Regions from separate parts of the Spongiibacter sp. IMCC21906 genome, predicted to be linked through region 2. Evidence: riboswitches for the same ligand, from Rfam matches in the RefSeq annotation. Region 2 holds a riboswitch; each other region holds the start of a gene.

Evidence for each region. Region 2 has a riboswitch for cobalamin ahead of IMCC21906_RS03230 (cobalt-precorrin-5B (C(1))-methyltransferase). Riboswitches for the same ligand answer to the same signal wherever they lie in the genome.
Region 1: another riboswitch for cobalamin. It lies ahead of IMCC21906_RS00330 (cobaltochelatase subunit CobN); the one in region 2 lies ahead of IMCC21906_RS03230 (cobalt-precorrin-5B (C(1))-methyltransferase).
Region 3: another riboswitch for cobalamin. It lies ahead of IMCC21906_RS06685 (cobyrinate a,c-diamide synthase); the one in region 2 lies ahead of IMCC21906_RS03230 (cobalt-precorrin-5B (C(1))-methyltransferase).
Region 4: another riboswitch for cobalamin. It lies ahead of IMCC21906_RS06150 (TonB-dependent receptor domain-containing protein); the one in region 2 lies ahead of IMCC21906_RS03230 (cobalt-precorrin-5B (C(1))-methyltransferase).

What each region holds. Positions count from the first base shown of each region.
Region 1 covers NZ_CP011477.1:71,511-76,653, forward strand. The annotation lists gene IMCC21906_RS00330 (cobaltochelatase subunit CobN) at 1-2,789, opposite strand, end outside; cobalamin riboswitch at 2,895-3,154, opposite strand; gene IMCC21906_RS00335 (hypothetical protein) at 3,269-3,541, shown strand; gene IMCC21906_RS00340 (SDR family oxidoreductase) at 3,582-4,004, opposite strand; gene IMCC21906_RS17205 (helix-turn-helix domain-containing protein) at 3,976-4,158, shown strand; gene IMCC21906_RS00345 (NUDIX hydrolase) at 4,272-4,982, shown strand.
Region 2 covers NZ_CP011477.1:707,436-712,578, forward strand. The annotation lists gene IMCC21906_RS03220 (thermonuclease family protein) at 1-714, shown strand, start outside; gene IMCC21906_RS03225 (malic enzyme-like NAD(P)-binding protein) at 894-2,141, shown strand; cobalamin riboswitch at 2,256-2,481, shown strand; gene IMCC21906_RS03230 (cobalt-precorrin-5B (C(1))-methyltransferase) at 2,699-3,814, shown strand; gene IMCC21906_RS03235 (ABC transporter ATP-binding protein) at 3,836-4,768, shown strand; gene IMCC21906_RS03240 (ABC transporter permease) at 4,765-5,143, shown strand, end outside.
Region 3 covers NZ_CP011477.1:1,458,986-1,464,128, forward strand. The annotation lists gene IMCC21906_RS06680 (adenosylcobinamide amidohydrolase) at 1-182, opposite strand, end outside; gene IMCC21906_RS06685 (cobyrinate a,c-diamide synthase) at 198-1,475, opposite strand; cobalamin riboswitch at 1,716-1,878, opposite strand; gene IMCC21906_RS06690 (Mpo1-like protein) at 1,914-2,234, opposite strand; gene IMCC21906_RS06695 (YdiY family protein) at 2,411-3,133, opposite strand; gene IMCC21906_RS06700 (mechanosensitive ion channel family protein) at 3,194-4,012, opposite strand; gene IMCC21906_RS06705 (hypothetical protein) at 4,439-4,915, shown strand.
Region 4 covers NZ_CP011477.1:1,342,216-1,347,358, reverse strand. The annotation lists gene IMCC21906_RS06160 (YajQ family cyclic di-GMP-binding protein) at 2-484, opposite strand; gene IMCC21906_RS06155 (2-dehydropantoate 2-reductase) at 648-1,598, shown strand; cobalamin riboswitch at 1,654-1,828, shown strand; gene IMCC21906_RS06150 (TonB-dependent receptor domain-containing protein) at 1,919-3,790, shown strand; gene cobO (cob(I)yrinic acid a,c-diamide adenosyltransferase) at 3,862-4,467, shown strand; gene IMCC21906_RS06140 (cobalamin-binding protein) at 4,467-5,143, shown strand, end outside.

The DNA.
Region 1 (5,143 bases), 640 kb from region 2:
AAGGCTAACTGGGTAGGCAGCAAACTGCCGTCCAAAGCATAAAAATTGCGACCGGTGGGCAGCGCCGCTGGGGTACGAATAGGATCATTGCCTTTACCCGGCGCGACAAAGCCACCGTTTAAGCCATTTAGCAAAGCATCCATCTCGGCCTTGGGAGAGGCCTTTAATTGCTGCCGCCATAAATCAGATGGCGCATTCTTATTGCCATCAATCATGGAGTTCACCATGGTATCCAAGGCAGCTTCCGTCCAATTCTGACCAAACACATGCAACCCCAGCGGCATAAAGTCCTCTTGAATATTGGTCAGATAATGCCCCACTTCGTGGAGCAAAAATTCTTCATCAATATCATCAAAACCTACGCCCCGAACTTGCAGCTCTTCATCCATACTGGCGATCAATTCATCTCGCAGCTCAAGCTCGTCGATGGTTTCTCTGAGTCGCTGCACAGCGCGGCTGCGGGTTTGGGAATCTGTCGCGGCCTCAGCACTTTCAATCAACTGTCGCAACTGCAATAAATCGTCATAGAGCTCAGTGATCGCCAAGGGCGGTGTCAGGTGATCCACCATTACCGCCAAACCTCGGCGCTTGGCCTGAATACCTTCACCGACACCATCGACAATATAGGGATAGATGCCGGGAATATCCCCGGCGATAATGCTGGGATAATCGGCCTCGCCAAGCCCGGTGCTGCGCTTGGGTAAAAACTCATAGGTAGAATGTCGCCCCACATGCACCATGGCGTCGGCGCTAAACACATCTTGCAGATAGTGATAAAAGCCTAAATATTGATGAGGGGGCGGAAATGACATATTGGCATGAAGCAGCTCTTCATTAATCTCCCACCCCCGAGGCGGCTGCGGCCCTAAAAACACATTGCCAAATTGCACACCCGGAATCAGCTGCCTGCCCTGCCAGACCATCACCTTGCCCGGCGCGTCGCCCCAGCCACGAATGCCCTCAATCTTCATTTTGACAATGGCATCAACCAAAGCTTGGCTGCGCTGCCACTCCAGGTCTTGCCCCGCCGTCAGCTTTTGCAACACATCCAGATATTCTTCTTCTAACTGGGCCAGCAAATCCAAGGCTCTTGCCCGTCCCTTATGCCGCAAACCATCCATTGCATGATGAAGATCAGTGATAGTGCTGTGCATGCGATCTTCAAGAAACTGCGCCCGCGCCTGACGCGCCGACGCAGAAGCCAGGCTGGCAATAGCCGACACCTGAGACTGCATCAAGGTCTGCAATGCGCCCAGAGGCCCCGCCACCATCTCGGCCTGGACACTGGCCGGTAAGGTTTCAAACCATTGTTGATACTGCGTGGCACTCAAACCGGCCACCTTGCCAGCCATCTCAGCTAAGGCTTTGGCATCTTCCGGCAGGTTAACCCCTTGGGCTTGCAAAATATCCAGCAACTCCTCAGTGTCGCCGGGAATCTCACCGGTGGTGTAGCCCGCCGCTTTCAGTGACTGCAATATTGTTAATAAGCTCTCTGGCACATTGAGGTTGTCCGCCCCAATATTGTGGCGGCCGGGAGGATGGTTGTAATACACAATAGCCACCCGCTTGTCGGCATTGGCCTTAACCTGCAGGTCTAACCAACGCTGTAATCGCCGGGCCTGACGCTGCACTTCATGCGCAAGAGGCTTGCTTCTAAAAAGACTGGCACCGGTAAGTGGGTCTTGTTGTTGAGGTTCTGCCAGTGCCAGCAGCTGGGCTTGGCTCACACCCTGCAATTCAGGCATGGCCAAGCGGTAGTGGATGGAGTCTCGGGGAAGCCCCTGATCAGAAAGTTGCCAATCTGCCTCGCTCCATTCCCCCACCCGCAGCCCTTTTAACACCGGCACATTGAGTTTTTTTAATTCAGCCAGAACGGCTTCGCGACCATCGCCGCCACCAATCACAAAATCCTGCAGTGCCAATACCGCAGTGGGAGTGGCGTTTTGACTAAACGCGTTAATCGTCTTTACCGCCTCCACACTGGGTTGCCCCCAGGACGCCAATACCGAAACACATTGCCAGTCCTGAGCCTGACAAAATTGCTGGTGCAGTGCCCACTCTCCCGCCAGATCACCGGTATCGTGATCGAGAATCCACAAGGTAGGCTGCAGGGGTGTTAAGGCACGGCTGAGCGCATCAACATCTAACCACCTTGCCGTACCTTGATGATGCAGGGCAAAGCGCAACGGCGACACCACAACCAGCGGCGACTGTTGACGGTTGCCATTGGCGAGCATAGCCAGCAAAGCACGGGCATTTTCCACTGAACGATTTAACCAGTAGGCGCGAGCCTGCAGCCAATCATGATATTTGGGGTGCTGCTTTTGGAATGTTTCAAGTGCAGAGGCATCCAATAAGGCGGTCTTCTCCGAGACAATATCGTCCGGCAAACCGTGGCCAAAAATCGCGCCTTGCCGGCCCTGTTGCAAAGCCAGTAAACGGCGATCACTGTGTATCACCATGCGCAGTTTTTGATTGGCAAGCGGCATACTCAGTAAACGATCGACGGCATCACCAAACACCGCCACCAAGAGCAGGGCATCCTTATTTGCCAGCAGACTGCTAAGCTGTTGATCATCCATCTCCGCAAGCTGGCTCACCGTGCGGATGTCAATCTGGGCGTCACTGCCCATATCCTTTAACTGATGGGCTCCCGCCACCAAATAGGGAGCAGACCGGTCGGATACAATCACCGCCACACTTTGACTGGCCGCCCACAGCGGCGCATTAAACAACAGGCCGCAGCCCAGCATAAGCAAAGCCATAACATGGCGTAGCTGAAATATCACAAGCAATCCCCTGCGCCAGAACCTCTGCGCTGATAGCGGTTGATTGAAATAGAAAGGGGACGGCAATTCAGAAACTGACTGAAAGCTCAGTGGCACCCCGCCACGATCTATTTCCTTTGCTTAGGCCGGTCTCCGGACTCACAGATTGCTCAAAGTGCATGAGCACAGCTTCTTCGCCTTCCCACGCCTGATTCACTGGCGCAGTGGCTGCCAACACCGGGAGGTGTGGCGGAAAAAGATAATCTGCTTACCGTTGCGGGGGCAGTACAGGCTTAGCGTTACCACACGTAGGTAATACGCACCTGTTTCCCGTTTAACCCTAGACAATGGACTTGCCGTCGGGCACCTGAAAGCGTGGACAAGGATACGCACTTTAGAAATTAGGTCAAGAAATCACCTCGGCAGGCACTCTGTATTTTTTGAGTCCATCATTGTTTTCAAGGAGGGTGATTAGCCAAACCCTTATTGGATGTGACGCCGTGAACTCAACGCTAAAACCGCCGCGCAAGGCCGTGACTATTCAGCACGCTTGGTTTGAATGGCGCTTGCAAGAAGACAATCTACACCGCACCCAAGTAGAGGCCATCATGTTTATGGACCCCGCCGGGCCCACCCCCGCCGGGTTATTAAACTACTTATCGGTGAGCCAGCCGGGGGAGAATATCCAAAAAAATCGCAACACACTAAGTGCAAGCCGCTACAGCTGCAGTGCAGCAGCACTGGCAACAAGGCAATTTGACATGGACCAATGACCACGCCTTTTGTCGCCACCACAGTTCAGTTCGTTTTCTCTCACATCGCGGTATAACCGCCATCTACCGTGAGTTCAATGCCGGTCACATAACTGCTGGCATCGCAGGCCAAATACAAGGCCGCATTGGCCACATCCTCAGCACTTCCCCTACGCCCGAGGGGAATGGCCTGCTGTTCCAGAATGGCGACGACTTCCTCTATGGAGCCAGCCATGCCTGCATCGACGAAACCCTGCAGGGAGCGATCCCCCATCACGGTCGCAATCACCCCAGGGTGCACTGAATTAACCCGGACTCCATAGCCCAAGCTGGCAAATTCCACGGCCGTATGGCGGCTAAAAGAGGCTATCGCGCCCTTGCTTGCACCATAGAAACTATGCCCAAGTAAACCTACCTGACTCACCACTGAGGACATATTGATAATTGAGCCGCCTTTGCCAAAGCGACCCTCGGCTTTCATCATTGAAAATGAAGGCGTAATATCCCTTACTGACATTGCTGATGAGGTGGGCTTTGGCAGTCAATCCCATTTTTCCACTGTATTTAAAAATCACACTGGTTGCTCTCCGAGCGAGTTTCAGCGACGAGGCTTATCGAAAAACGTTTTTCTCTCCTGAGTGAGAACTGAAACTCAGCAGAATTGGGCATCAAACTGATTGAAACGGCCGTACTAAAGAGTTTTCCAAATAACACGAAGGATACAAACACAATAAATAACAAGGAGTCGTTAATGTCCTCAAACTCAGCACCGCGCCCAGCGGCCACTGTCATCTTGCTAAGAGATGGCCCACACGGTTTAGAAACCCTGATGTTAAAACGCAACCAGGCGCTGATGTTTGCCGGTGGTATTTGGGTTTTTCCCGGTGGCGCAATCGACGCAGAAGATAGGAAAGATGGCGATGTCAGTGAGCTTAGCGCTGCCCGCCGCGCGGCCGTGCGCGAAGCTTTCGAAGAGTCGGGACTGTTGATTGACGAAAAGACACTCGTCAACTTCTCTCTCTGGATTACCCCCCAAGCCGAGCCAAAGCGCTTCCACACCTGGTTTTTCATCGCGCCAACATTTAGCGTAGAAGATGTGCTTATTGATAACAGTGAAATTGTTGACCACGCCTGGATAGCCGTTAATCACGCCCTCTCATCCCACGAGGCGGGCGAACTCGGGCTATTCCCTCCCACCCTGCTCAGTCTCAAAGCGCTGGCTATTTACGACACGGTCGAACAGGCCATGACGGCTATAGCCAACAGAAAACCCTATGAAACGACACCTATTTTAACAACAGAGGGTGACGGCGATGCGCAAATCTTCTTTGCTGGCGACGCCGCTTACACAGGCGCAACCCCGTCACCAGAGGGCCCGAGGCACCGCTGCATTTTAAGAAATGGTACTTGGCATTACTTACGCAGTGGACTTGCAAATAACATAGAACGACTAGACCGATAACCGCCTGCCAGTGACTGGTAGCAGAGCCCTACTCTACTTTTCACTGGTATTGTTAGTCTAAATGCCACATGTTTCTACTGATGTTCATCCAGCCATAAAGCTTTTGAGTCCGCTCGTGGTGGGGCGATGTCACCCCTTGCAGCTCATATTCAACCTACCGG
Region 2 (5,143 bases):
TTGCCGGGTACTGCTAGTCTTAAGTCTGCTCAAGTGTCTGTGGTGACAGATGGTGATAGCCTGCGCTTACGGGATGGTCGACGAGTGCGTCTGCTCTCGGTGAACGCCCCGGAGCTGGGCAAAGATGGCAAGGCCGATGAGGCCCATGCTGTCATGGCTAAGCAAACATTGGCGGCTATGCTAAGCCCAGGTCAGCGGGTGTATCTGCAAGAGCAGGGTCTGGATCGCTATGGTCGCAGCTTGGCCACTGTGTTTTTACGCCGGGAGGGTGGTCATCTTGGCGAAGCACTGCTGAAGGCCGGAGCGGCTTGGCATATTGCTGTGCCACCCAGTCCGCAGCCATATCGACAGTGTTTGCGTGCCGCAGAGTCTGAGGCGAAGTCGAAGGGTCTTGGCGTGTGGTCGCAAGCAAGCTTGTCGACGACAGCGCTGACAGCGGCGGATCAAGGCTTTCGCCTTGTACGGGGACAGCTCCAGTCCATCGGCAATAGCCGTTCGGCATTGTGGTTGAGGCTGGACGGTGATTTAGTGTTGCGGTTGGCAAAATCAGAGCTAAGATATTTTTCGGTGCCGTTAGACAGTTATATAGGGCACCAGATTGAAGTCCGGGGATGGCTGCGCAAAAGAACGCCGCCGCGGACGGGGATGGCAGGTTTTAAAATGGACTTACGCCACCCCGATATGCTGGTCTGCAATGATTGCAGAGCGCATTAATACAGGCCCAGAGAAGGCCGCAGTGCGAAGCGCAAAAAAGCCGACATATGACATACTGACATGTAATGTGGTGGGCTTTGCACAGGGGAGCTACCCGGGCGGGTAGTTTATTGGTCCCCGTTCATTTATTTAAGCCGCCTTCCCCTTAGGGGAAGTGGCGCAATAACTGGGAATTGAGCATGTCCAAAGATGTAAAACAAGCGGCTCTGGATTATCACGCATTGCCTACACCGGGCAAAATTGCAATCTCCATTACCAAACCCGCTGAAACTCAGCGCGATTTATCACTGGCTTACAGCCCCGGTGTTGCGGAACCTGTGCGGGAAATTGCCAGAGATCCGGTCAATGTTTACAAGTACACCAGCAAAGGCAATCTGGTGGCGGTCATCTCTAATGGCACGGCCATTCTTGGTTTGGGTGATCTGGGCCCGCTGGCCAGTAAGCCGGTGATGGAAGGGAAGGCTCTGCTTTTTAAGCGTTTTGCCGACATCGATTCGATTGATATCGAAGTTGATGCTGAAGACAGCGATGCATTTGTCGATACGGTGAAACGTATTGCCGGCACCTTTGGTGGTATTAATCTGGAAGATATCAAAGCCCCTGAATGCTTTGAAATTGAACGGGTTTTAATTGAGCAGTGCAATATCCCCGTGTTTCATGACGATCAGCACGGCACGGCCATTGTTACCGCTGCAGGCATGATCAATGCGCTTGAGATTCAAGGCAAAAACATTGAGACCGCAAAAATTGTTTGCTTAGGTGCTGGCTCTGCGGCTATCGCCTGTATGCGCCTGTTAGTTTCTTTGGGTGCAAGCTACGACAATATTTATATGATCGATCGTCGCGGGGTGATTTACCCTGGCCGCGAAGGTCTTAATAAATACAAAAAAGAATTTCAAAACGATACGGGTGCGCGCACTTTGAGCGATGCTATTAACGGCGCCGATGTCTTTGTTGGCTTGTCTGGCGCCAATCTTCTCAGCGAAGAGATGCTGCGTACAATGGCGCCCAAGCCTATTGTTTTTGCCTGCTCCAACCCTGATCCCGAGATCGAACCCGAGCTGGCACTGTCGATACGGGATGACTTGATTGTCGCTACCGGTCGTTCGGACTACCCTAACCAGGTGAACAATGTATTGGGCTTTCCGTTTATTTTTCGGGGTGCGCTAGATGTTCGCGCCACCGCGATTAATGAAGAAATGAAAGTGGCTGCGGTGCACGCTATTCGTGAGCTGGCAAAAGAAGCGGTTCCTCAAGTGGTGATCGATGCCTGCGGAGTAGAGAGCCTGAGCTTTGGTCCAGACTACATCATTCCCAAGCCGGTGGACCGCCGTTTGCTGGGTGTGGTCTCGGCAGCTGTCGCCCAGGCGGCAGTTGATAGCGGCGTGGCCATGCTGCCGTACCCTTCCCACTACCCACTAAGTTAAGCGCATTGCTTGATAACCTGGCTCAATATTCCTATTGGGTCAGGTTAATGTGTCTTCTCCCTCGATTCTAAATCGCCTCTATTTGTCGTTTGACCTGCTATTGTCGCCCTGTTAATGTTGCGGCCTCTTTCAGGTGTCCTGCTTGTGGTTCTTCGCAGTGGGATTAAACGGGAAGTTGGTGAGCGGCTGTTATGCAGCGCAAATCCAACGCTGCCCCCGCAACGGTAAGTGAGTGCAGGGTGATCTCATGCCACTGTATCTTCGGATATGGGAAGGTGATCACCTCGGGTTTTTTGCCCACTCATAAGCCCGGAGACCGGCCTGATATTAAGCCGAGCGTTGCGGTGGGCGACGACAGGCCGGTTGGATTCTTCACTGGTGCTTGTTCCGCTTCGTCCGCCGCCTGTTATCCCTGTTTACCGCACGCCTGTATTTAGTTTCGCCAAAGCGCGAGCTAACAGGGAGTTGTACATCGTGTGTAAACAGTATTCTCTTAACTTGGTTTATCCCACGTTTCACTTTTCGCCGCTGTCTTTTTGTTAGGGTTGCTGGCGAATATGTCTGCCCCCAGCTTGCGCCCAGAAACAACAGAAAATAATGGCACACTACGAACGGGTTTAACCACTGGCGCCTGCGCAACGGCGGCGTCGTTGGCGGCTGCACGCTTGCTGCTTCAAGGCCAGCATACCGAGGCCGCGCGAATTCGCCTGCCCAGAGGTGAGTTTAGAGAGTTACTTATCGCTGACTTGCAGTTAACGGCTAATGCCGCACTGGCTGCGGTAATTAAAGATGCCGGTGACGATCCCGATGCGACGCATGGCGCCCGGCTGTGGGTAAAACTCCAGCTAAAAGCGGAACCCGGCGTGGCGTTCTTGGCTGGCCAAGGGGTGGGAACGGTCACCCGTAAAGGATTGGTATTGCCGGTAGGCGAGCCCGCGATAAACCCGGTGCCTCGACAGATGATAGTGGCGCATTTGCAGCAACAGGCGATGGACGCCGATTACCAAGGCGGATTTTTGGTGACGGTGGGTATCGACAACGGCGAGCGTATTGCGCTGCGAACCATGAATGGTCGCCTGGGCATCGTCGGTGGTTTGTCGGTGTTGGGGACCACGGGCATTGTTCGTCCTTTTTCCTGTTCGGCCTATATCGCCTCAATCCACCAGTCCATCGATGTTGCTAACGCAAATAAGCTGCAAAGAATTGCGGCTTGTACGGGCGGCACGAGCGAGGCTTACGCTCAGCAAAGATTTAATTTATGTGATGCCGCTATTGTGGAAATGGGCGACCTGTTTGGTGCCGTGCTCAAGTATCTGCGCCGTCACCCTGTACCCGCGCTTATCCTGGCGGCGGGCTTTGGCAAACTCACTAAATTCGCCGCCGGACATCTGGATACCCACAGCCGCCGGTGCGCGATTGATTTTCCGTGGCTGGCGGAGCAGGCCATGTTGCTGAACGGTGACGAGGTTCTCCGAGAACAAATTCTGCAATCCAATACCAGTTTGCAAGCCCTGAATTATTGCCAGCAACAGGGTGTGCCGTTGGCAGAGCATATCGCCTTGAAGGCTGTCCAGGTGGCGCGTCGCTATCTTCCCCAGTCTATTGCCTTAGAGGTGTGTGCTGTCGATCGGCAAGGCAAATTGCTTGCCTATGTCGGTGAGGCATGTCAGTGACCAATCATGTTTGGAGAAATAATGCATAGCGCGGCGATTGAAATCCAGCAGCTTTATAAGCGCTACGGTGATGGCGAGCCGGTGATCTCGGGTATTGATCTACGTATTCCCCAGGGGGCGTTTTTTGGTTTGTTGGGCCGAAACGGCGCAGGCAAAAGTACCTTGATCGGCTTGATAAGTGGCCTGCTCAATATGCAGCAGGGCAAAATTTTTGTGCAGGGCTTTGATAATCAGCGTCAGGCTATGCGAGCCAGACGCTGTGTTGGTGTGGTGCCCCAAGAGGTCAATTTTAATAGCTTTGAGCCGGTCCGGGAAATTATTGAAAGCCAGGCAATGTATTACGGATTGTCGCTGAAAAAATCACGCCAACGCAGCGCTGAATTGCTCGACAAGGTTGGACTCAGTCATCGCGCTGACAAAAAAGCATGGGGTTTATCCGGGGGCATGAAGCGTCGATTGATGCTCGCCAGGGCGCTGGTGCATCAACCCCAAGTGTTAATTCTGGACGAGCCCAGCGCGGGCTTAGATGTGGAAGCCAAGCAACAAACCTGGGCATTACTTAAAGATTTGAATCGTGACGGCACCACCATTTTGCTAACCACGCATTACCTGGAAGAAGCAGAATCGCTGTGTCGGGATATCGCCATTATTGACGAGGGAAAAATCATCGCCAGAGATGCGCCGCAACAATTGTTATCAGGCCTGCAATCTCGAAAGTTAACGCTCAATTTACACCGCGAAATTGCCGGGCCTCCGGTGTTGAACTATGGCCAGTTGTTGGCATGGCGAGCAATGGAGCTGGAAGTAGATTGGCCTTTGAAACTACCGCTAGCGCCGCTGTTTGAAAAGCTATCCGAGCAGGGGGTGGAGGTAGCCAGTGTGCAAGATGGTGGTAAGCGTTTGGAGTCTCGGTTTTTAGAGTTGTTGGCCGCAGATCAGCAGGTGGCGAAATGAGTATGGCAAGTGTGTATTGGTATGCATATCAAGGTCTTTTAATAAAACAGCTTAGGCGCTTTCTGCGGAGCTGGGTGCAAAGCCTGCTGCCGTCGCTGGTGACGGCGGGATTGTTCTTGCTGATATTCGGGCATTTGATGGGCAAGGACTTGCCCGCCAGAGACGGCGTCGCCTATGTCGAATTTTTAATGCCGGGGTTGATCATGTTTGCAGTGATTAGTAATGCCTACAGTAATTGCACCTTGGCTTTTTATGGCGCGCGCTTGCAGCGACATATCGAAGAAATGCTCATTGCTCCCATGCCAGCTTGGATCATTGTGGCAGGCTTTGTCAGTGCGGGGGTAATACGCGGTTTACTTGCCGGCAGTTTAGTGG
Region 3 (5,143 bases), 750 kb from region 2:
TGTTGCAGTGTTTGCTCGGGTGGTTGCTGGCTATCTGCGCCGCTTACCTTAAGATTTAATAGTCGGTTTGCCTCGCATACGCCACCATTTAATGCGGCGGAGCTGAGGCACCGGCGAGTGCCCTGCCAATGCAGAGCGAAGTGCTGATCCGCCGGTGTCCAGTGCCAGTCTTGGTCATTCATTGATATTCATCGGCATCAGTTGTTATTGCAGCCATTAAACCAAGCACAAATGGTGTCCGGGTCGGATGAGAAATACCAGTGAACAAAGGATGCCACGGTGTTGCGGTAACGGAAAATGCCTTCACCCACCCGGCCATCGGCAAACTCGCTGCGTTCTTCCTGCTGGTCATTTTCCAGCTTGGCGTAATGGAAGGTGTGGCCCCGTAACGACGTGCCGGGAAGATGCTGATAACCCAGTGCGGCTAAGCGCGGTTGAACGACGGCTTGTTCATTGAACACCCCGAGCATCTCAAATTCTTGTTCGTCGTGTTGCAGAGATTGTTGCAGGTAGAGCATGCCACCACATTCGGCAACACAGATTTTGCCATCGTGAATGTGAGCGGCGACTGATTCACGCATACTTGTGTTATCGCTCAAGATTTTTGCATGTAACTCGGGGTAGCCGCCGGGTAGATACAGCGCGTCGCAGTCTGGAATTTGGCTATCATTTAAAATTGAAAAGAAGCTAACTTCCGCGCCCTGCCGTTGCAGAAAATCGATGTTGGCGTGGTATAAAAAATTTAAGGCTGGGTCTCTGGCAATGGCAATGCGCTTACCTTTTAGACGTTGTTCGAGGTCTGGTTTTACTGACTCCAGTAACAGGTCTAATGTTTTCCACGGCAGTTTTTCCAGTGCCGGTGCGAGCTTTTCTGCCATCGCTGCAGCGGCGGGGCCGCCCGTGTCTTTGCCGCCATCAATACCTAGGTGACGTTCGTGTACTGCCAGTGCCGGATCGCGATGAATGGCGGTGATCCAGCGAGTAGGGGGACGAATGCTTTCTTCAAGCATACTCGCATGGCGAGGGCTGCCCACTTTATTGGCCAGCACTGCGACAACATCTACGTCTTCGTCGTATAGGCTTAGGCCGTAAATAAGCGCACCAAAGGTTTGTGCTTGGGCAGAGGCGTCGGCGACCATTAATACCGGCAGTGCAAAGTCTTTGGCCAATTTGGCTACCGAGTGTTCACCGTCGAATAAGCCCATTACGCCTTCAATGAGGATATGGTCGACTTCTCTCGCTCCTCGGGCTAGCTCGCGTTGAATTTCTTCCCGGCTTTGCATCCAGTAGTCCAGCTGTCGCACTTGTAGACCTGTGGCATGCTCCAAAAAAGCAGGGTCTAAGTAATCGGGCCCCATCTTAAATATACGAACCGTTTTGCCCGAGTCTAATAAGGCCTTTGCCAAGCCGGCAGTTACCAAGGTTTTACCGTGGCCGCTGCCGGGTGCCGCGACGATTAATGCACTGCCGGTCATGAGCTGTCCTCGTTGTTAATAAAAATGTGCTGACAGCTATGCTGCCTGCATTAAAAATGTGTGTTTGCTTGCGGTGACGTTACATTGACGCATACATATTGTGTTGCGACGTTGATAGTGAGCAGGTTGGAGGCGCAGGAACAAACGCAGCCAAAATCTGCTGAAAAGCTCACAAAAAAGCGAAAAGGAAGGGCGGGATAGATTGCGGTATGCACTCTGCCCGGCCTGTTGCCCACCGCAACGCCATCGGCTGTAGCAGGCAGGTATTCGGACTTGTGAAGCGGTGTGTTAAACACTGGTTCACTTACCGTTGCGGGGGCAGTACCGGCCTTGCTGAGTGCGCACCGGTTTCCCGTTTAATTTGCCACCGTGGGTGGACAAAACCTGTTACGGCCCGGACTGTAAACGAAATCTTAAGGCTTTGGCAAGAAGGACGATTTATAGTGGTAGCCGACCGGTGAGTAAATCTTTTGCCATTACCCAGTCGCCTATAAAGCTGTAAAGCGGATGACTAAAGGTGGCAGGGCGGTTTTTTTCAAAAAAGAAATGTCCTACCCAGGCAAAGCCGTAGCCAATAAGCGGTAGTAGCATTAGCAGTAACCAAGCGCCGCTGAATATGGCTGTTAAGAGTACGACTATTACCAAACAACTGCCGATAAGATGCAGTCGTCGACAAACAAGGTTTTGATGTTCAGCTAAATAATAGGGATAAAACTCGGCAAAGCTGTTAAAGGTCATTTGATTATTATCGTTATTCATACTGCCTCCATTAACGAGCAGATATAACACATGACGACTATATATACCCGGGGCTGGCTAGCTTGCAAGATGTTGGCTTGTGGTTTTACAGGCTAATTGAGTGACGTGACTGAATTAGTGCTTATGAACAGCAAAGGCGCCCTTAAGCGCCTTTGCTACATCACTGTGCTCAAAGCTTAGAAACTATAAACCAGGGTAACGGCTGTTTGACGATCCAGATGTACTGTTTCTTGGGGAACGGTTTCGTTGTATTCCAATATATAACTGATACTGAGACCAAAGCCGCCAACGATTTTTGTTTTTAGTGAGGTGGTTGATTTACTTACGGTGTTTTGGTCACCGCTTTCTACCGTGAGTAGCTGACTCAGGCTAGCGGTTTCAGACAAGGAATATACGAGTTCGGTGGATAAGCGCAGAATAGCTTCGCTAATTTGCCCGTCGCCTTCGTCACTCGGTGCTTCAAATTCGCTCACTCGTACACCGGGACCGACTTCTGCGTCCCATGTGAATTGGGTGGTTTTGAAAATTCTGCGGCCATAACCGGCTGACACGGTGGCCTGATAGCGATAACCACTAAACAGGTCTTTGTCTACGCCGCCGTAAAGAAAGGTGTAGTTAAACTGGCTGAAGTCATAGGCAAGACGGTTAGATAAAAAATAGGCTTCGGCGGAGCGGGTGCCATCGCTTTCGTTGTTTTGACCGTTTGCTGTTATGTCGTAGGTCCAACTACCGCGTTGGCGTTTGGCGTTGATTCTACCTAGCACGCTTTTTTCATCGGTGTTGCCCTCGGTCTGGTTGTAGCCAAACTGTACGTCACCTTTCCATAGTTTTGGCGGCTCCTGGGCCAGTGCATTCGCGGATGCAAACACTGCGATTGCCGCTGCCATATGCTTCTTCATGTTTTCCCCTTTAAGTCTTGGGTGAATGTAATGCGTATAAATTGGATTTGCGGCAGATGCTTAGCCGTCGGATTTGTGAAAATGTACGTCCATTTGCGGGAAGGGGATTTCTATACCTTCGGCATCAAAGCTGTTTTTGATGTCTTCCACAAGCTGCCAGCGCGTGGGCCAGTAGTCACCGGTGGCAACCCAGGGGCGACAAATTAAGTCAATGGAGGACTGGGCCATTTCATTCACTTTAATGGTGGGGGCTGGGTCTTTCATGATGCGTGTGTCGGCATCGACCAAGCGTTGGAGTATGTCTTTTGCTTTTTGCATATCGGCGCTGTAAGAAATGCTGACGACGAGATCGATACGGCGGCGGGGCATGACGCTGTAATTGGTAATTGCGCCAGACATCATTTTTGCATTGGGGATCATAATGCGTTTGTAATCGCCGGTGAGTAAGGTGGTAGAGAATAAGCTAATGCTTTCTACGGTACCGGAACAACCGCCGCCCTCTATCCAGTCGCCAACTCGGCAGGGACGAAATGCGATAAGCAGTACCCCAGCGGCAAAATTGGATAACGACCCCTGCAGTGCTAAACCAATGGCTAAACCGGCTGCGCCTAACGCGGCAATAACGGAAGCGGTTTGCACTCCTACATGAGCTAGTGCCGGAATAATCGTTACTGCCAGCAGCAAGGTAAAGGTGAGCTTGCTCATGAAGTTAGTGAGGGTTGGGTCAAAGCCGCGATTATTCAGGGTCTTGCGAAGCAAGCCGGAGAAAACCTTGGCGAGCCAATAGCCGATAAGGACGATGGCCAGTGCACCCGCAATTCGTATTCCTATCGCGCTGGCCTCAGGGCCGTATTGCTCAATAAATCCCTGCAAGTCCATTTAGTACTTCCTCGTTAATTTGATGAGGCTGCAATTATAAACAGCCCCCGTGGGGGCTTTACAGTAATCAGCTGATAAAACTGAAATAACTGGGCGATTGATTTCAATCAGGGCAAATCTGCAGGCGCTAATATGCATTTTTTGCGGTGTGTGACAGCGTTAGGTAACGCAGCTCACATTTCTAATAAGCCCTGAAACTGGTGTTGAACCGTTAATTGAGAGTTGGGTCAGTAACTCAGGCGCAAGCCGATTAGAAACGCTGATTTTCAGAGAGTATTTTAATAAAAACTTTACAAATGATAATCATTATCATTAAATGCATGTTGAGGATCATCTCCGGTCGAGTGAAATAGCACATTGGCTCATCGCCTGTATTTGTTATTTCGTTCATTTTTGTCACCGTGAATACCGTGAAAGGAACGCAAAATGTCATTTCAATTTCTATGTGCGGCCCATCGTCAGCAACTAAGCAGCAACGCCTCAGCGGCAGAACTTCGCTGGGAGGAATGGATGGAAACGGGGCGCCGTGCTTTTGCTGACCGGGACTGGCGACATGCGGTACGTTTTTTGGGGTGTAGCTTTGAATTAAGTGAGTTGTTATTGGCTTGTGACTCGCAACCTAATTTGGATGCCTTGGATAGATTTATGGTGTCGGGGCATTTTTTAGCCGAGTGCTTTGCCAATACCGGCAATAGAGACTTACAGCAGCATTGCTTGCTGGCGGTCCACCACCGCTTGTTAAAAGTGTTGCGCACCCCTGAAGGACGCAGCCTGCCATTGAAGCGTAATATTGAGTTTTCGCTGCAAATGCTGTCTCGCTATTACGAGGCAGAGGGAAATCGCGACGCCTTTGATCATTGCCAGCGAGAAAGCCAGCGCTTGTTAAACCGTTGCTATCATTAGGGCCTGTTAACGCTAATTTGATTGTCACTGCTGGGGGCAAAAATGGCCCCAGCCCCGTTTTCTACAAAGAAAGGGGTTGTGGCTAAAAATGCGCCACTCTTCGTTGCTCGTCTCTCATTGGGAACCACCAAACCACGCTCCTCGCGTCTCGATTGGCACATTTTCAGTCACAACAGTGGTAATCCAATTAGTGTTAACAGACCCTGGTAAGGCTATTGGCCATTTACC
Region 4 (5,143 bases), 630 kb from region 2:
GTCAATCTCTAAAGTTTGTGAATTGCAGCGGCTGATCCAAGGACTGCTCTTTTAGCAATGCCATGACCTGCTGCAAATCATCCCGTTTTTTGCCCGTCACTCGCACCTGCTCGCCTTGAATCTGGCTCTGCACTTTCAGCTTGCTGTCTTTAATAATTTTGACAATTTTGCGACACAAATCAGATTCCAAACCGTTCTTGATGGTCACCCCTGCTTTCACCTGCTTACCAGCCGTTTCCGGGTCACCCACGGTCATCGCTTTAGGGTCGATGTTGTTTTTTATCAGGCTGCTGCGCAGCATGTCTTCCATTTGCGTGATTTGAAATTCAGCTTCAGCAAAAATTGTCGCGTTAAGGCCGTCTCGCTCAAAACTGGCATCCACACCTTTAAAATCAAAGCGGGTGTCAATAATTCGGCTGGCCTGATCAAGGGCATTGGTAAACGTGTGCAAATCGACTTCAGAAACAATATCAAAAGAGGGCATGGCTAAATAACTCGTCAAGATTGTCGGGGCCAGTTTAGCACTGCCCGGCCAGATGTTTCGAGATAGACCTGACAACAGACACAAAGATTCCCTTGTCAATATTGGCAAGCAGCACCTTACTGGCCTACAGTGCCGTCATTCATCGCTTATCAAGACGAACTACATGCAGGAAAAAATCCATTGGCATATTTTAGGCGCAGGGGCCATCGGCAGCCTTTGGGCCTGCTATGCCTATCAAAATGCTGTTCCCGCCACCCTTATCCTCCGCAGTGACAGCCGCCTGCAGGCCTACCGCCAGGCGGGTGGCATTATGGCCAAGCTGGGTGCCCTTGCCCTGCAGCTCCCCGTCCCGGTGACTAGTCCTAGCTTAATAACAAAACCTATTGAGCACATATTAATCACCACCAAGGCACAACAAACACTGGCGGCCATAACTGCGATTGAACACCAGCTGGCAGAAAAAGCCGTGATTGTGTTACTGCAAAATGGTCTGGGCATTGCCGAAATGCTCAGCCAGCGCTACCCCCAGGCAACGCTACTACAAGCCTCCACAACAGAGGGGGCTTATCGGCAGTCGCTGTTTTCACTGGTGCATGCCGGACGAGGAAACACCCAGCTCGGGCAATCCAAAACCTTGCTGGCAGAAACCCAGCAAACGCCACTCGATCACGATGAATTGGCTAACATTGCAAGGTCTCTAAGCCTTGGCCCTTTAGGCATGACCGTAAGCGACAATATCGACGACGTGCTATGGCAAAAACTGGCAGTCAATTGTGCGATTAACCCCCTCACCGTCAAATACCGCTGCCGCAACGGCGAGCTCTTAGACAACCCGGTGGCCTTGGCCGAACTGGAAGCCGTTGTCGCGGAGATAGCCCAGTTTGACGCCAGCCCCGAATACCCCGATTTGTTAGCCACCGTCCGTCACGTTGCCGCCAACACCGCCCTTAACCGTTCCTCCATGCTGCAAGATATTGAAGCGGGACGCCCTACCGAAATTGCGTTTATCAGCGGCTATCTTTGCCAGCTCGCCGAGCAACATCGCATTCCAGTGCCGATGAATCGGCAATTACTAGACGAGATTAAACGCCTTTCAGCCGCTAATCAGCACTAAACGCCACCAGCTTGCCGCAGCCGCCCAGTTTGACAAAAACCCAGCGCAGCCTTAGAGTGCGCGCCAAGTAACAGGTGCCCTGCGTCGCGTATTTAGTGACAAAGAGTTAAACGGGAAGTCTGGTGCGCGACCGCTTTTTAAGTGAACGCAATGCCAACGCTGCCCCCGCAACGGTAAGCACATTTACATTTTGTGCAAGCCCGGAACCGGCCTCTACTGATTCACCCGATGAAGCGGAGGGCTCCATCAGCGGTCGTATACTTGTATATAACCCCTACCCCTCCCTCATTGCTTCCTTTTATAGCTTTGAGGTTTACACCATGAACAAAACCCTTCTTGCTGCTGTTGGCGGTATTTTTACTTTTGCCACGTCACCGCTTATTACAGCTAATGAGTCCCATATAGAAACCACCGTCGTTACCGCGACCCGCACCGAGCAATCGGTGGCAGATATTCTGGCCCCGGTTACGGTCTTCGAGCGCGCTGATATCGAACGCATTCAACCCAATGACCTGCAAGAATTACTGTCCCGCGCCGTTGGCGTCAGCTTTGTGCGCAACGGTGGCCGCGGTGCCAGCACCAGCCTCTTTTTGCGAGGCAACCAAAGCAACCACACTCTAGTGATGATCGATGGCGTGCGTATCGGCTCGGCCACCAATGGCGCACCGGCACTCACCAATCTGCCGCCGGAATTGATCGAGCGCGTTGAAATTGTGCGCGGCTCGCGCTCCAGCCTTTACGGCTCAGAGGCCATCGGCGGTGTTATCAATATCATCACCCGCAAATACCACGACACCGACGGCCTGCAGCCTATGCTGCAACTCACTGCTGGCACCCAAGGCACAACAAAGGCATTGGCGGCCATCAGCGGGGGCAACGAGCAAACCCAAGTCAATATTAGCGTGCTGCGCGAAGAAACCGACGGCGTAGATAACACCGCTAGCAAAGCTGGAGTCGCCGGCGACGACGACGCCTTTGAACAAACCGCCGTCAACGCGAGCTTCAGTCACAAAATTAATGACAAGGCAGAGCTATTTGCCTTCTATCAAAATAGCCAAACCGAAAGCGACTACGACAATAACTGCCGCGCCGGCGGCGTGACGTATACCTGTTCACCCTACACCGATGGCGAAGTCAGCATTGCCAATATTCGCGGTGAGTTTCAGCCCCTCGAAAACTGGTTACTCACCCTTTCTGTTGGCGAATCCAAAGACGAATCCACCATCGACTATCACTATGTCGATCCGGCCGCCGTGGGTGTTAGTGGCGATACCTTTGACACCACCCGGCGTGTTTACAGTATCCAAAATGATTGGTCGATTGGCGAACATCACGTCGTTACCGTCGGCTTTGAACGCTTCCTCGACCAGGTTGAAAGCAACCTCAGTTATGGCGAGCAAAGCCGTGGCAACAAAGCCTACTTTGCGCAGTGGCAGGCAGATTTCGGTCCGGTTGATCTAACCATCGGCGGCCGCAATGACGACAACGAACAGTTTGGTACTAACGATACCGGCAACGCCTCGATCGGATTTGATATTACCGAGTCACTGAAAGTCGTCGCCTCCTACGGCGAAGGCTTTAACGCACCGACCTTCAACGATTTGTACTACCCCTTTTACGGCGTGCCTACACTCGAACCAGAAACCTCTGAGAACACCGAGTTAGAATTGCGCGGCAACCACAGCTGGGGTAACTGGAGCGTGGCTCGTTTTGAAAACGACGTAGACAAGCTCATTCAATACAATCCCGCCACCTTTGGCCCCGATCAAATCGAAGGTGCAGAAATAAAAGGCTGGGAAATAAGTGTCGCGACAGAAATTATGGACTGGCGCATCGACGCTAACGCCAGCTTGCTCGACGCCACCGACGCCAAAACCGGCTTAGATCTACGTCGCCGTGCCGACAAGCAAGCCAACCTTGACGTCAGCCGCGAATGGCAGCACTGGGGCGTAAGCGGCAGCCTGCGTTTAGTCAGCAGCCGCTATGAAGACACCGCCAACACCGACGAACTCAGCGGTTACGGCTTAGTCGACGGCACCGTGTTTTACCGTGTAAACGAAGAAATAAAACTGCAATTGGCGCTGAAAAACATCTTCGACAAAGAATACGTCAGTGCACGCAGTTTTAGCTTTGGTGACTACCTGTCAATTGGCCGCGAGGCGATGTTCACCATCACTTACACACCAAAATAAAGGTATCATTCACCGCTCAAACACTCTGCGCTGTAAAACGGCGCAGTTTGACTCAGCAATCAGGAGCCTCCATGACGCTTAATGACGAAGAAAAGCACCAAAAGCGAATGCAGATTAAAAAAGCCATGATCGACGAAAAAGTCGCCAAGGCCACTGAAGAACGCGGTGTGTTAATCGTATTAAGCGGCCCCGGCAAAGGTAAATCCAGCTCCGGCTTTGGCACTATTATTCGCGCCATCGGTCACGGCTATAAAGCCGCGATTGTGCAATTTATCAAAGGCACTTGGGACTGCGGCGAACGCAATTTTATTCAGCAGCGCTGCCCAGAAGTTCCTTTTATCGTCATGGGTTCTGGCTTTACCTGGGAAACCCAAAACAAAGAACAAGACCGCGAAGCGGCTCAGCAAGCCTGGCAGCAAACCAAAGTCTTACTACAAGATGAATCCATCCATCTCGTTCTGCTGGACGAACTGACCTATATTTTAAAATACGGCTATATCGATGCCGAAGAAGTATACGAAGCACTGCGCAATCGTCCCCGTGAACAAAGTGTGATTATCACCGGTCGCGGCGCACCCGTCCCCCTCAAAGAATTGGCCGACACCGTGTCGATGATCGACGACAAAAAGCACGCATTCCGCAGCGGCATCAAAGCCCGCAAAGGCGTGGAATGGTAATGCGAACTTGTCTGAGCTTAGCGCTCATCTTTATTGCCTGCATAAGCCGGGCCGAGGTCTGCGTAGAAGATGACAAACAGCGCCAGCTTTGCTTAGCACAACCCGCCCAACGCATTATCGCCCTGTCACCCGGCGCCACCGAACTGCTCTACAGCGCCGGTGCAGGAGATCAGCTTATTGCCGCCGTGAGCTTCAGTGACTACCCCGAAGCCGCCAAAACACTGCCCCGAGTGGGCAGCTACGACCGCTTCGACCTGGAAGCCATCCTCGCCATGCAACCCGACCTGCTTATCGGCTGGGTCAGTGGCAACCCCAGTGAACAACTCGCCCAACTGGAAAAACTGGGCATTCCCATTTACTACAGCGAGCTACGTCATTTTGATGATGTGAGTTCAACAATACGTCGACTGGGTAAACTGGCAGGCACCGACCAACAGAGCGAGCAGGCCGCCACAGACTTTAGCGACGGCATCGCCAAGCTTCGCCAGCGTTATCGCAATGCCGACAAAGTCCGGGTCTTTCAGCAAATTTGGGTCAATCCCTTAATGACTGTCAACAATCAACATATGATTAGCGAAGCCACGCGGCTCTGCGGCGGCGACAATATTTTTGGCGAATTAAGCGGACTCACTACCCGCATCGATCAAGAAGCCGTACTCGCCAGAAATCCAGAAGC